Regions from separate parts of the Fictibacillus sp. KU28468 genome, predicted to be linked through region 2. Evidence: riboswitches for the same ligand, from Rfam matches in the RefSeq annotation. Region 2 holds a riboswitch; the other holds the start of a gene.
The links. Region 2 has a riboswitch for cyclic di-GMP ahead of OKX00_RS14910 (GGDEF domain-containing protein). Riboswitches for the same ligand answer to the same signal wherever they lie in the genome.
Positions count from the first base shown of each region.

Region 1: it holds a riboswitch for cyclic di-GMP, as region 2 does, so the genes downstream of both, OKX00_RS06340 (anti-repressor SinI family protein) here and OKX00_RS14910 (GGDEF domain-containing protein) in region 2, are expected to answer to the same signal.

Region 1 covers NZ_CP110666.1:1,231,792-1,238,105, forward strand. The annotation lists gene sipW (signal peptidase I SipW) at 1-507, shown strand, start outside; gene OKX00_RS06315 (TasA family protein) at 585-1,328, shown strand; gene OKX00_RS06320 (LPXTG cell wall anchor domain-containing protein) at 1,410-2,075, shown strand; gene OKX00_RS06325 (class D sortase) at 2,079-2,720, shown strand; gene OKX00_RS06330 (helix-turn-helix domain-containing protein) at 2,723-3,055, shown strand; gene OKX00_RS06335 (helix-turn-helix domain-containing protein) at 3,322-3,651, opposite strand; gene OKX00_RS06340 (anti-repressor SinI family protein) at 3,733-3,888, opposite strand; cyclic di-GMP riboswitch class I at 3,915-3,999, opposite strand; gene kynU (kynureninase) at 4,215-5,480, shown strand; gene kynB (arylformamidase) at 5,480-6,106, shown strand.
Region 2 covers NZ_CP110666.1:2,882,305-2,888,618, reverse strand. The annotation lists gene abc-f (ribosomal protection-like ABC-F family protein) at 1-1,267, shown strand, start outside; gene OKX00_RS14930 (STAS domain-containing protein) at 1,338-2,171, shown strand; gene OKX00_RS14925 (WYL domain-containing protein) at 2,285-2,488, shown strand; gene OKX00_RS14920 (YhjD family protein) at 2,511-2,879, shown strand; gene OKX00_RS14915 (serine/threonine-protein kinase) at 2,933-3,571, shown strand; cyclic di-GMP riboswitch class I at 3,650-3,736, shown strand; gene OKX00_RS14910 (GGDEF domain-containing protein) at 3,854-4,783, shown strand; gene addB (helicase-exonuclease AddAB subunit AddB) at 4,912-6,314, shown strand, end outside.

The DNA of each region.
Region 1 (6,314 bases), 1.7 Mb from region 2:
ATCCTAGCGACTACACTAGCAATATCCTCTAAACTTTCTGGGGGAACACCTAAATACTTTGGCCAAAAGATGATGCTGGTTCTTTCAGGATCAATGGAGCCTACAATTAAAACCGGTTCGGCAATTTTTATAAAGGAATTAAAAAATCCAACCAAATTGAAAAAAGGTGATGTGATTACTTTTTACTCACCAATAAAGAAAAATACCATTGTTACTCACCGAATTAAGGAAGTTAAAGGAACAGGTCAAATGGTTGAATATATTACAAAAGGTGATAATAACCAGGCCAATGATCCGCTTTCAGTCTCTCCGCAGAACGTCTTAGGAAAATATTCAAACACAGAAATACCATATTTCGGTTATGTATCTTCTTTTCTTCAATCTAAAAAAGGATTAGGCATCATGCTCATTATTCCAGGATTACTCTTAATTTTAGTTGAGATTATTTCCGTTTGGAGATTACTTTCCAGATGGGATAAACAAAAAGAAAAAAACGCAGTAGCTTAATTGGTTGTTCCTTTTTCGCTTAATGCGGAAAGGTCAATATAAAAAAACCTTACATAGGTATAGGGAGGAAATAAGAAATGAATTTAAAGAAAAAATTGTTAGCAAGCACGGCAACAATCGCAGTAGGAGCAATGGCCACAATTGGGGGAACTTTCGCATACTTTAGTGATGATGTATCAGCTCAAAGTAAATTTACAAACGGTAAACTTGATCTTCAGCCTGAGGCGCCTTATCTAGAGCATTTTACATTGGATAAATTCAAGCCAGGAGATAAGCTTGTCGCAATGGTAGACAATCAGGAGCCTGCAATGGTATTAAACAATCAAGGAAATCTTCCTATGAACGTTTTCATGAAAGCAGATGTTACCGATCATAAAGGAAGCAAAGATCACATCTGGGTAAATAAATTATTTTATGGAGATACCAACCTACTAGCTAAATATCCTGCTATGGATGCAAATAATGACAGTCATGTAACATTAGCTGAACTAAGTTCCTTCTTTAAGGGCAACACAACACTAAACGGTAAATCAATTACTGGAGTAGGTAAATACATCGGTTATCTTGATGCACCTGGTGGAGCAGCAGGTACTAACCCAATTCAAGCAGTAAAATACGAGTTGGAATTTAAAGATAACGGTCAGGACCAAAATAATCTCCAAGAAGATGAAACAAATATCGGTTTTACATTTACTGGTCTGCAATATGAAGGTAAGACACTGGATAGTTCAACAATAGATAATGGTTCTGAAGGAGGGGGAGGAAATTTCCAACGTACCGATAATATTAATGACCGAGAGGAAACAAAAAACGATAAATAATATTATGTAATTAATTTAAAATAAGTGGGGGTTAAAATCCCCACTTATTTTATTACTAAATTAAAAGAAAAGGGTAAATTTATGAATTATAAAAAATTGAAATTTATGTTTACTCTTGTTTTATTAGCTGCATTATCTTTAAGCTTTACTCCTTTAATGAAAACAGAAGCTGAGGCCCCTCCAAATGTAATTGATATAGATACATTCCCACAGAAGCATGTAATAGATATTGATCAATTAAAACCTGGAGACAGAATAAAAGATTCATTAGAAATAAGAAATAATGGAAACGTAGAATTTGGGTATAACAGCAAAGCAATATATAAAGGAGGTTCAAAAAAATATTACAACCAGCTTCTTTTAGAGATAAGTGATCAGAAGTCCGATCTTTTATTTAATGGCAAATTAAAAAATTTTAAAGGCTTTAAATTAAGAAAACTAAAGCAATTTTCAAAAGAAAAGTTATTTTTCATAATAACTGTACCCGATTTAGATAATAGGTACCAAGGCATGTCCACAACAAGCGAATTGTTATTTTATGTAAGTGGTGATACAGGTAATGGTCAAATAGATGATAAGAATAATCCAATAGAAAAAGATACCAACGATGGAATACTCCCAAAAACAGGCGAAGAAGATCCCTTATTAATATATATAACAGGGTTAATTTTGATATCAGTCGGAATAGTAATTTTGTTTATGAAGAAATCTATCATTCCGAATCCTTTCCACAAGGACAAGGATTAAAAGATGAAGTGGATCGCATATCTCCTTATACTCACAGGCATCATTACGATGTGTTACCCAAAACTAAAAAGCTACTATTATACGAACAAGGAAAACCATTTACTTCAATCATGGGATCACCCGCCAACCAAACAGTCAGTCAGCAGCTATAAAAAGCTGGGTCCTGTTCTTACTACAACGAAAAAAGAAACCAAACCGGACAGGAAAGACCCCTTACCGAACAGTTTGCTCGGAACTCTTGAAATTAAAAGAATTCATCTCCGCTTGCCAATCTTGGAAGGAGCCAGCCTATCCAACCTGAAGATTGCAGCAGGGCACATTTCCGGCACCACTCCTATTGGTGAAGAAGGAAATGCGGCGATCGCAGCCCACCGAAGCTATACGTACGGCAAGCAATTCAATCGGCTGACAGAAGTGAAAACCGGAGACCTTATCACGATTGAAACCAAAAAAGAAAAGCTGATCTACCGGATGATCGCCAAAAAAATCGTCAAACCAGCAGACCTATCAGTCTTACATAGCAGTAAAAATGAAAACATCATCACGTTAATAACCTGTCATCCGTTCAAACACCCGACACACCGGTATATTGTGAAGGCGAAGTTAATTGAGGAAAGGTTGTTAACCAGCAAAGGAAGTCGGTGATCGTGAGGAAATTAGGAACACAGATTAAGAGGATCCGGATGGAGAAAGGCCACAGTGTGACAAGGCTTGCTGAGATGGCTGGAATCTCTAAAGGATACTTGAGCAGCATAGAAAATCATAAAAACAACCCGTCCGCATATATGATTAAAAAGCTGGCGAAAGCCCTGGAGGTGCCTGTGGAAAAGGTCATTAATCTAGAAGCAGATATATTGGACCAGGAGTGGATGGAACTCGTCATTCAGGCAAAGGAAATGGGAATCAATCAGGAGGAAATCCGTACGTTTATACAGTATGAAAGCTGGAAACAGCAGACAAAGGATGATGAAGCGAAATGATCCGCCTTGAAAATGGAGTCTATTTATGTGAAGCAGCGGGGAATAAAGTAAAGGTCGTGTACATGGGCCGCAACATCTGTGAAATTTTTATTAATGATGAGCTAAGAGGAAGAGCACCTTTTGATTATGTAAAAAAAACAAATTCTGAAGTGGGAAAAAAGGGACCATTTATCCATTGCCAATATCGGACATTATCAATTTAAAGAACTTGTTCCGATCATCGATATTTTTGTATGAAAAAACCGGCGCCGCCAAAGGGTGCCGGTTTAGCTTTGATTTTTATTTTTCCATTTGTTGAATTCAAGAAATTCTTTAAACTGGTCTTTGCTGACACCAGACTCCATAGCTTCTTTTACGAGCTCTGCCCATTCATAATCCAGCTCCGCCTCATTGACCTCAGCTTTTTCATTCAGCAATTTTTCAACAGGAATATCCAGGACGACTGCCAGCTTTTCAAGCAGCTGTACAGAAGGATTGGTTTGTATATTTCGCTCAAGGGAGCTGAGATAGGATTTGGCGATACCTGCTCGTTCTGCTAATGCGGATAGAGATAGACCTTTTTCTTTGCGATATTTTTTTACAAGTTCACCAATCACGTTAATCCCTCTTTTTTACTACAAATTTTGCTTCCATTATACATTTAGGGACGATAGGCTGTAAATAGACCAAAAGCGACATCAGATCGATGTCGCTTTAAATATTCGCTCATTTGATGGTATGTACGTTTTTTGAAGATAGCTACGGATTTCCTCCAAGCTTAAACCTTGCTTTTTGGCTTGTAATAGTAATGCTACCCATTCACGATCAAGCTCTGTTTTTTTTACGGTTTCCATGTTTCCCTCCTGAAATTGGTGGTTTTCCAGGTAATCCAGCCATCATAGTTACTCACCTTAGACCTGTGATTTTGCGTCCATGCTTTTCAGCGATGTTTGCCCTTTAACTGGAGGGTGGCATTCCGACAGTCACTTAAATACATACAATTTTAACCAATTACTAGTACTTAACTCACGATTTTATTATAGTATCTCATTCTTTAGGAATCTGTCATAATTTGGCTGTTACATAACTGTAATATTATTGAAAAGTAAGCGTTTGCATTGATGCTTTCCCCTGAATTGTTTAAGATAAATAGAGAGAGCAAAAAAGGGGCGGATGAGTGATGGAACTAGGGAAATGGAAAGAACTTGACGAAAAAGATTTTCTAAAAAACTTTAAGAACGAATTCTATTTAAAAGAAGGCGTGTTATATTTGGACGGCAATTCGCTGGGGCTTTTGTCGAAAAGAGCTGAGAAATCACTGTTGGAGTCGCTAAATGATTGGAAGGAATGCGGTATTGATGGCTGGATGGCTGGAAAGCATCCATGGTATACACTTAGCGAGGAACTAGGGAATAAATTGTCGCCACTAATTGGGGCAAACCCGGAGGAAGTCATTATTACCGGATCCACCACTGGAAACCTCCATCAGCTCACATCCACTTTTTTTAAACCTTCAGGATCAAAAACGAAAATTTTAGCAGATGAGCTGACCTTTCCCTCGGATATTTATGCACTGAAAAGCCAGCTGGCCTTAAGAAGCTTGGACCCTGGCCAGCATCTGATCAGAGTGAAAAGCCGTGATGGCAGGCTGATTGAAGAAGAGGACATCATCAAGGCTATGACGGATGGAGCAGCTCTTATTGTGCTGCCCTCCGTGCTCTACCGAAGCGGGCAGCTTTTGGACATGGAACGCTTAACTTCTGAGGCCCACAAGCGCGGAATATTGATCGGTTTTGATTTATGCCATTCCATTGGGGCAGTGCCTCATCAACTTTCGGAATGGAATGTTGACTTTGCTTTCTGGTGCAACTATAAATATTTGAACGCAGGACCGGGCAGTGTTGCGGGACTCTATATTAATGCTAAACATTTTGGTAAAGAGCCTGGACTAGCCGGCTGGTTCGGTTCCAATAAAGATAAACAGTTTGACATGAACCATGACTTCGTGGCGGCGGATACTGCAGGAGCCTTTCAGATCGGCACCCCTCACGTCTTAAGCACGGCACCATTAATCGGTTCGCTTGAAATTTTTGAGGAAGCGGGAATGGACCGGCTAAGAGAAAAATCTCTTAATCTGACACGCTATATGATGGAGCTGATTGAAACCGAACTTGCCGGCTTTGGATTTACAATCGGAAATCCGAGAGATGATATACGGCGCGGTGGGCATGTTTGCCTGGAGCATGATGAAGCAGCGAGAATCTGCAAAAGTTTAAAAGAGAACGGCATCGTGCCTGATTTCCGTGCTCCGAATGTGATCCGCCTCGCTCCTGTAGCACTCTATACATCTTTTGAAGATGTACATACTGCGATTCAGCGGCTAAAAAAAATCATGGGTGAGAAGCAATATGAAAAGTTTTCAAACGTAAGAGAGGTGATTGCTTAATGGCTGAAAAACTGATCGATATCTCCATGCCTTTGACCACGTCCATTCCGACCTGGCCGGGGGATACCCCATACTCGTTTGAATTAGCCTGGACGAAAGCAGAATCAGGATCTGTGAATGTCGGCAAAGTGGAAATGAGCACGCACACCGGCACCCATATTGATGCGCCGTATCACTTTGATAGTGAAGGAAAACGGGTACTGGAGCTGGATCTTGAAATTTATGCCGGCAGAGCAATAGTGATAGATGTTACGGGCAAAGAGGTCATCGCTCCAGAGGATTTGGCAGATCAACCGCTGGACGGATTGGAGCGTGTGCTGCTGAAAACAGGCTCTTGGCAGGACAGAACCGTGTTTCCGGAAAAAATCACCTATCTTGATGAAGAGCTGGCTGCTTTTCTATCAGAAAAAGGTGTGAGGCTTATCGGAGTTGATGTGCCGTCTGTAGATGTCCTCGACAGCAAAGCGCTTCCTACACACCATGCCTTGCGTAAAAACGGCATAAATATCCTGGAAGGTATCGTCCTTGATGATGTGGAGCCAGGAGAATATGAGCTGATCGCGCTGCCGCTGCCGTTAAAGGATGCGGATGGCAGTCCTGTGCGTGCGGTATTGAGAGAAATATAATGTGAAAGATGAGATGATGGTTGAGCCGAATGATTTTCGGACTGAAATCATCTCTTTTTACGTTTTTTCAATTCAGAACGAGGACTCGGAATACATTTACAAGCCGAATTGAAGCATTTACCCGCCAAAACAGGGAGTTTACCCGCCGAATTCTCCTAAATACCCGCCAAAACCTAGTTATGTAAACGGCAGCCAGAGATAACAGCAT
Region 2 (6,314 bases):
ACAGCTGGATAAATGGCTGAATCAGCTATATGGTTTGCAGGAGACATATGAAGAAATGGGGGGGTATTCCATCGAATCCAAGATTAACGGAATCGTAAAAGGCCTCGGTCTTGAAGCCGTAAAAGACCAGCCATTCTCTTCCATCAGCGGAGGCGAAAAGACAAAGGCAGGGCTCGGATGCCTGCTTCTGAAGGAGCCGGATCTGCTTTTGCTTGATGAACCGACCAACCATCTTGATTTAAGTACGATGGAATGGCTTGAAGACTATTTGCTGAAATACAAGGGGGCTGTCGTCATCATCTCACATGACCGCTATTTCCTGGACCGTACCGTGAACAAAATTTATGATCTGGAAGACGGAGAAGTGATCCTCTATCACGGGAATTACAGTGCTTTTTCAGCTGAAAAAGAAAAACGCCTGCTTGCTGAATTTGCTCAGTATCAAGAACAGCAAAAAAGAATAAAAAAAATGCAGGAGGCCATTAAGCGTCTGCGCGACTGGGCGATCAGGGGTGACAATGGCGATCTTCACAGACGGGCCCGCAGCATGGAACGGGCTATAGAAAGGATGCAGAAAATCAAACGTCCGTTACTTAACCGCAGAAAGACAGAAATCTCGTTTCAGATGAAGGATCGAAGCGGAAAAGAAGTCCTTTCTATGCTGGATGTGACGGCAAGCTATCCTGGCAGGGAAATACTGAAACAAGTTGATCTTTTTATCCGTTTTGGTGAAAAGGTTGCAATTGTAGGCAACAATGGGACAGGAAAATCTACCTTGTTAAAAGCGATCTTAGGGGAGCAGGAAGTCACTGGTCTTATTGAGATTGGAAGATCCGTTAAACTTGGATACCTTTCCCAGACCGGACTGAACAGTCACCCGGATGAAACGGTATTGTCTGCTTTTCGTGAAGCTGTTCCTGTTGATGAAGGGGCAGCAAGGCATTTGCTTGCCAAGTTTTTATTTTATGGACAATCCGTGTTCAAGAAGGTGAGGGATTTAAGCGGAGGAGAGAATACCCGCCTTCGCTTTGCACAGCTCGTCCACCAGGATGTTAATCTGCTGCTGCTTGATGAGCCGACCAACCATCTGGATATTGATTCACGTGAAGTCCTGGAGGATGCTCTGGAAGAATATAACGGAACTGTCGTAGCTGTCTCGCATGACCGGTACTTCTTAAATAAGCTCTTCAACCGTGTGGCCTGGGTTCATGAAGGAGAGATCAAAGAATATTTAGGCACTTATGATGAGGCTCGTCGTCAAAGGTAGGAAATCGTTTATTGTAAGCCTTCTATAGTGTATGATGATAGGACAATATAAACGATATGAGGGGTAGACGATGGACAAGAACTTAAGAGCTCTGGGAGACTGCATTATTCAGCATAAAGTGGAACTTGCTGAGGCCGTAACGCAGAATCGGATAAAGAATGGGATCAATCCGCCGAATGACCAGCAAAAGCAGCTTTTAATCGATTGGCGCATCGAACTGTTTCAATTCATCGGTGAAGCATTATTCTCAAACCTCGAACAATCAGAAAAAAGATTTTTAGAATGGGGAAAAAAAAGCGGGGAAATTGCGGTAGAAATCAATTTGTCCCTTGATACAGCCCTCGATTCTACACGGCTTTACCGGACGATCATCTGGGAATTCATTGGAAAAGAAGTGGAAAGAAATGATTACGATAACCATACAGTCATGAAGGCTGTGACTATTATTGATCCATTATTGGATAAGGTGGTTTATTCTTTCAGTGTGGCCTATGTCGACTATAATAATCATCTGCTCGACTTGGCCAGAGAGGCACTTGAAGAGCTGTCTGTTCCTGTTGTCCGCCTTACGCAGACCGTCGGGGTCCTGCCTCTCGTCGGCCCCATTGATACCCACCGCTCGAAATTGATCATGGAGATCGCTCTTAATGAATGTATGGAGATGCAGATTGAGCACCTTTATATTGATTTATCAGGTGTTCCAATCATTGACACGATGGTCGCCCATAACCTTTTTCAAGTGATTACATCCTTAAAGCTTCTCGGTGTGGAGGTAACATTGACAGGCATGCGGCCAGAACTTGCTCAGACCGTTGTTGCTCTGGGAATTAGCTTTGAGGGATTTTCCATCGCAGGAAGCCTTCATCAGGCACTGGGACAGAAAGGATTATTGCAAAGCGTGTAATAATATTAGGGTTTATGCCTATCCTTACTAAGGGTAGGCATATTTTTCTAGTTGCATAAAGAACGTTTGTTCGCATATACTATGAATAAATAAATGGTAAGGCGGTGGCTAAAATGAATCGATTGCTGATGCGTTGTGTGTCTGAACGTTCTCCCTTTATGATGATCTATCAGTCTGGCGGCGGGCAGTTTACTCAGCGTTACGTTTTTCCGGTTTCTTGTGAAGGAGAAACGTTAACCGCCTATTGCTGTCTTCGAAAACAAATCCGTACGTTTAAGCTGTCTAATATTTTGTCGGTTGCCGGAAAAACGGGTTGAACGGCGATCGGGAGGAACAAAAATGTTATATGGCGATGAAAGAGATCGTATACTAGTAGATAAATATATTATGTATCCTATGCTGCTCACCATCTTTAACCGTGATTTAAAAGTGATAGCCGTTTCTCCTTTCAAATTAAGGCAGCCGTATGTCACCCTCATCGAGAACGTGATGAATGCCATCAGTTTTGAATTAAGAGATGTAAAAAAAGAAATGATGGCCCGTAAAATTAAAGTAACGGATGGAAGGCCAGTGGATGACATCACAGAATATCAGATTTTTATCCGGGGATATCAGGAAGTCATGAGATTCCCGAACGTCCATCTTCGAAATAAAGCAGAATTGCTGATGAAACATTTTCTTTTTGGTACGATGATAGAGCGCAAATAGCAGAGCTGTTCAAAGCTTTCGGCGAGAGACTTAGGAATCGGGCCAGGTGAATCATGAAAAAGTATACGGAGTTATCAGAGGAGTTAACACAAGAAGTAAAAATAATTAGCAGGAATCCCGGTGATCCTGTGGAAGTTCTGTTTGCTCCTCAACCGTGGGAGCTTCTGGGCTGCGGCAATTATGCTGCCGTTTTCGTCCATCCTGATTTCCCTGACCAAGTCGTTAAGATTTACGGCAGAAATCATGAAGACCTGCTTGAAGAGATATCTGTTTACCGGCAGCTGGGTGAGCACCCTGGGTATTCACGCTGTTACGGATATGGAGAACGCCATTTGATCCTAAAGCGAATCGAAGGAATAACACTTTATGATTGCCTGCATAAAGGGGTGAAAATTTCCGAAAACGTGATTCGTGACGTGGATGAAGCACTCTGCTATGCTCGAAACCGCGGCCTTTTTCCCCGGGATGTTCACGGGAAAAATGTAATGATTTCTAATGGGCGGGGAATCATTGTGGATGTTTCAGATTTTTGCAAGAAAGAGGAATGCTATAAATGGAAAGATTTAAGAAAGGCTTATTATAAAATCTATCAGCCGTTCTTTTATAGATTCCCTCTTAGAGTTCCTTATCCGGTGCTGAATGGTGTACGAGTCGGCTATCGATGGTACAAAAGATGGAAAACGAAAAAATAGGTCTAAGGTTCGTGTTTGATGTTGGTAAAAATAGGTTATATGGTATATAATTACTATATTGGATAAATAAAAGAGACCTTTGTCTCAGAGCAAACCATCTGAAAAGGTGGGACGCAAAGCCGCGGGCCTAATGTTTGTAAAAACTATGGCAGCCGGGTTGCCAAAGGGGAAAGAGCGATTTCCCTGCAGGGGAGATGGCTTTTTTGTTATGTTCGGCCAAATACATCTTGTTCTAAAGCCGGCCGCTTCTTAAATACTATATTGAATAGAGGGATCCAACCTATGCCAGAAACGGACATTGCCGACCTCAAAAGCCGTCTTTATAACCTTCATATCGAATCCATTCCCAGCATTATCGAGAGGCACCTTCTTCATCTGGAAAAGAATGAACTGTTTGTTCCCTTTCTGACCTATACAGATTCAGAATACCAGATGCATCTTAAATGGATGTTAACTGCCTTGATAAAAGGCATTTTTATACATAATGAAGAATTTAACTCCTGCATGGAACGAATTGAAGATCGGGGTTTCAAGCAGGGATATGATTTTGCCGGGCAAAGGGCAATCCCCCATCAGCTCCTTCCTCTTTTAGCAAAGAGTCTGAGGCAGGCGGGCAACAGTGTTATTCAGAACCTGATTAAGGAAGAAACAGCTGAAAACAAACTGTTTTTCCTGGAGAGATGGGGACATGCTGCCAATTCTTTAATGATCGGGGTTTTAAGCGGTTATTTTTCAAAGCAAGTAACCGATCTGAAAGAGCTGAGCATCAGAGACCCATTAACGAACCTATATAACAGGCGCTACTTTTATCATTGCCTGGAAACAGAGGTCCTGAAGGCAAAAAGGGGCCAATATCCACTGTCACTGATTATGATGGACATCAATGATTTTAAAGAGATCAATGACCAGTTCGGCCATCATATGGGAGACGAGCTGCTGCAGCAGATCGCTTTCTTTGCGGAAAAGCTGAAAATGGATCTCGGCTTCCGGTTTGGAGGCGACGAGTTTGTATTCTTGATTCCCGGCCATACAGAACAAACGGCCTATCAGCTGGCCGGCCAGATTGATCTGTATTTGCGTTCGTGGAATGAAAAGGTCTCGCTGGCCTATGGAACCATTTGCCTTCATGCGGATGCGGTTGACAATATTGATCATTACCTGCGTCTTGCGGATGAAAGAATGTACATGAATAAAAGAAACATAAAGCAATAATGAATAGAATGATCAGTGCCTGCCTTGTTCCAGTTAAAGGCAGGCTTTTCTGCAGTCGTTATCATTCTTTTACATACTGTTTTATGAGATAATAGGTTTAAGATTATTAGGTTGACAGAGGTGAGGATATGAGTTTGCGCTTTATTCTTGGAAGAGCCGGAAGCGGAAAGAGTGACCGCAGTTTAAGCGAGATCAGAGAATCTCTTTTTGCAAATCCGGAGGGAAAACCCATTATCTATTTGGTGCCCGATCAGATGACATTTCAATCCGAATATGAGTTGGCAAAGACACCTGGCCTCGAAGGAATGATGCGTGCCCAGGTGTTCAGTTTTTCCCGTATGGCATGGAAAGTCCTCGGTGATGTCGGAGGGATGACCAGACTTCATATTACAAGTGTCGGAATGAACATGATGCTCAGAAAAATAATAGAAAACAAAAAACAGGATCTAAAGGTATTTAAAAAAGCGTCAGATCAGAATGGATTCTATGAACTTATGGAAAATATGATCACTGAATTCAAGCGATACTGCGTGGATGCCGAGCAGCTCGACTGGAACGCTCAGACGCTGCTGCAATTTAACAGCGACGCAAAAGGAACTGTTCTTCAGGACAAGCTTACGGACCTCGCCCTGATCTATGGAGAATTAGAAAAAGCATTGGTTCATAAATACGTGGATACCGAGGATTATTTAAGGCTGCTGGCAGAGAAGATTCCTTATTCAGAGTATATAAAAGAGGCTGAATTCTACATAGACGGTTTTCACCAGTTCACGCCGCAGGAACTTGAAGTCATTCGGATGCTGCTGAAACATGCAGATCATGTAACAGTTGCCCTGACTCTTGATTCATACGAAAGTTCTGGACATCCCCATGAGCTTGATCTGTTCTATACTCCGAAAAATACACTTCTCTCCATTAAAAAAATAGCACAGGAAGAGGGTGTGTTTGAAAGAGAGCCGGTTATTCTGGAAAAAACGCCAAGGTTCAGCGGCACACCGTCTCTGGCTCATTTAGAAAGCCAGTTCGACCGCAGGCCAGCTATGGAATTTGATGCGCCAAACGGCATTTCTGTTCAATCTGCCGTTAATCGGAGAACGGAAATCGAGGCCGCTGCCAGGGAGATCATCCGCCTTGTCCGTGATGAAAACTACCGATACAGGGAGATCGCCCTCTCCATTCGAAACATGAATGATTATTACGACCTGATTGAAACGGTCTTTGAGGAATATGAAATTCCCGTCTTTTTAGATCAGAAGAAACCGATGCTTCACCATCCACTCGTTGAATTGATCCGGTCGTCGCTGGAAGCTGTGACAAGCAACTGGCGGTACGAATCGGTTTTCCGTGCTGTAAAAACAGATCTGCTTTATCCTGTAGACAGTGATTTTTCATGGGCAGAACTTCGCCATGAAATGGATGAACTGGAGAATTATGTGCTCGCATACGGCATTCAGGGATATCGCTGGATAGAGAAGAAGCCGTGGAAGGTGCAGCGTTTTCAGGCGCTGGAAGAACATGAATTCGTCCAGAC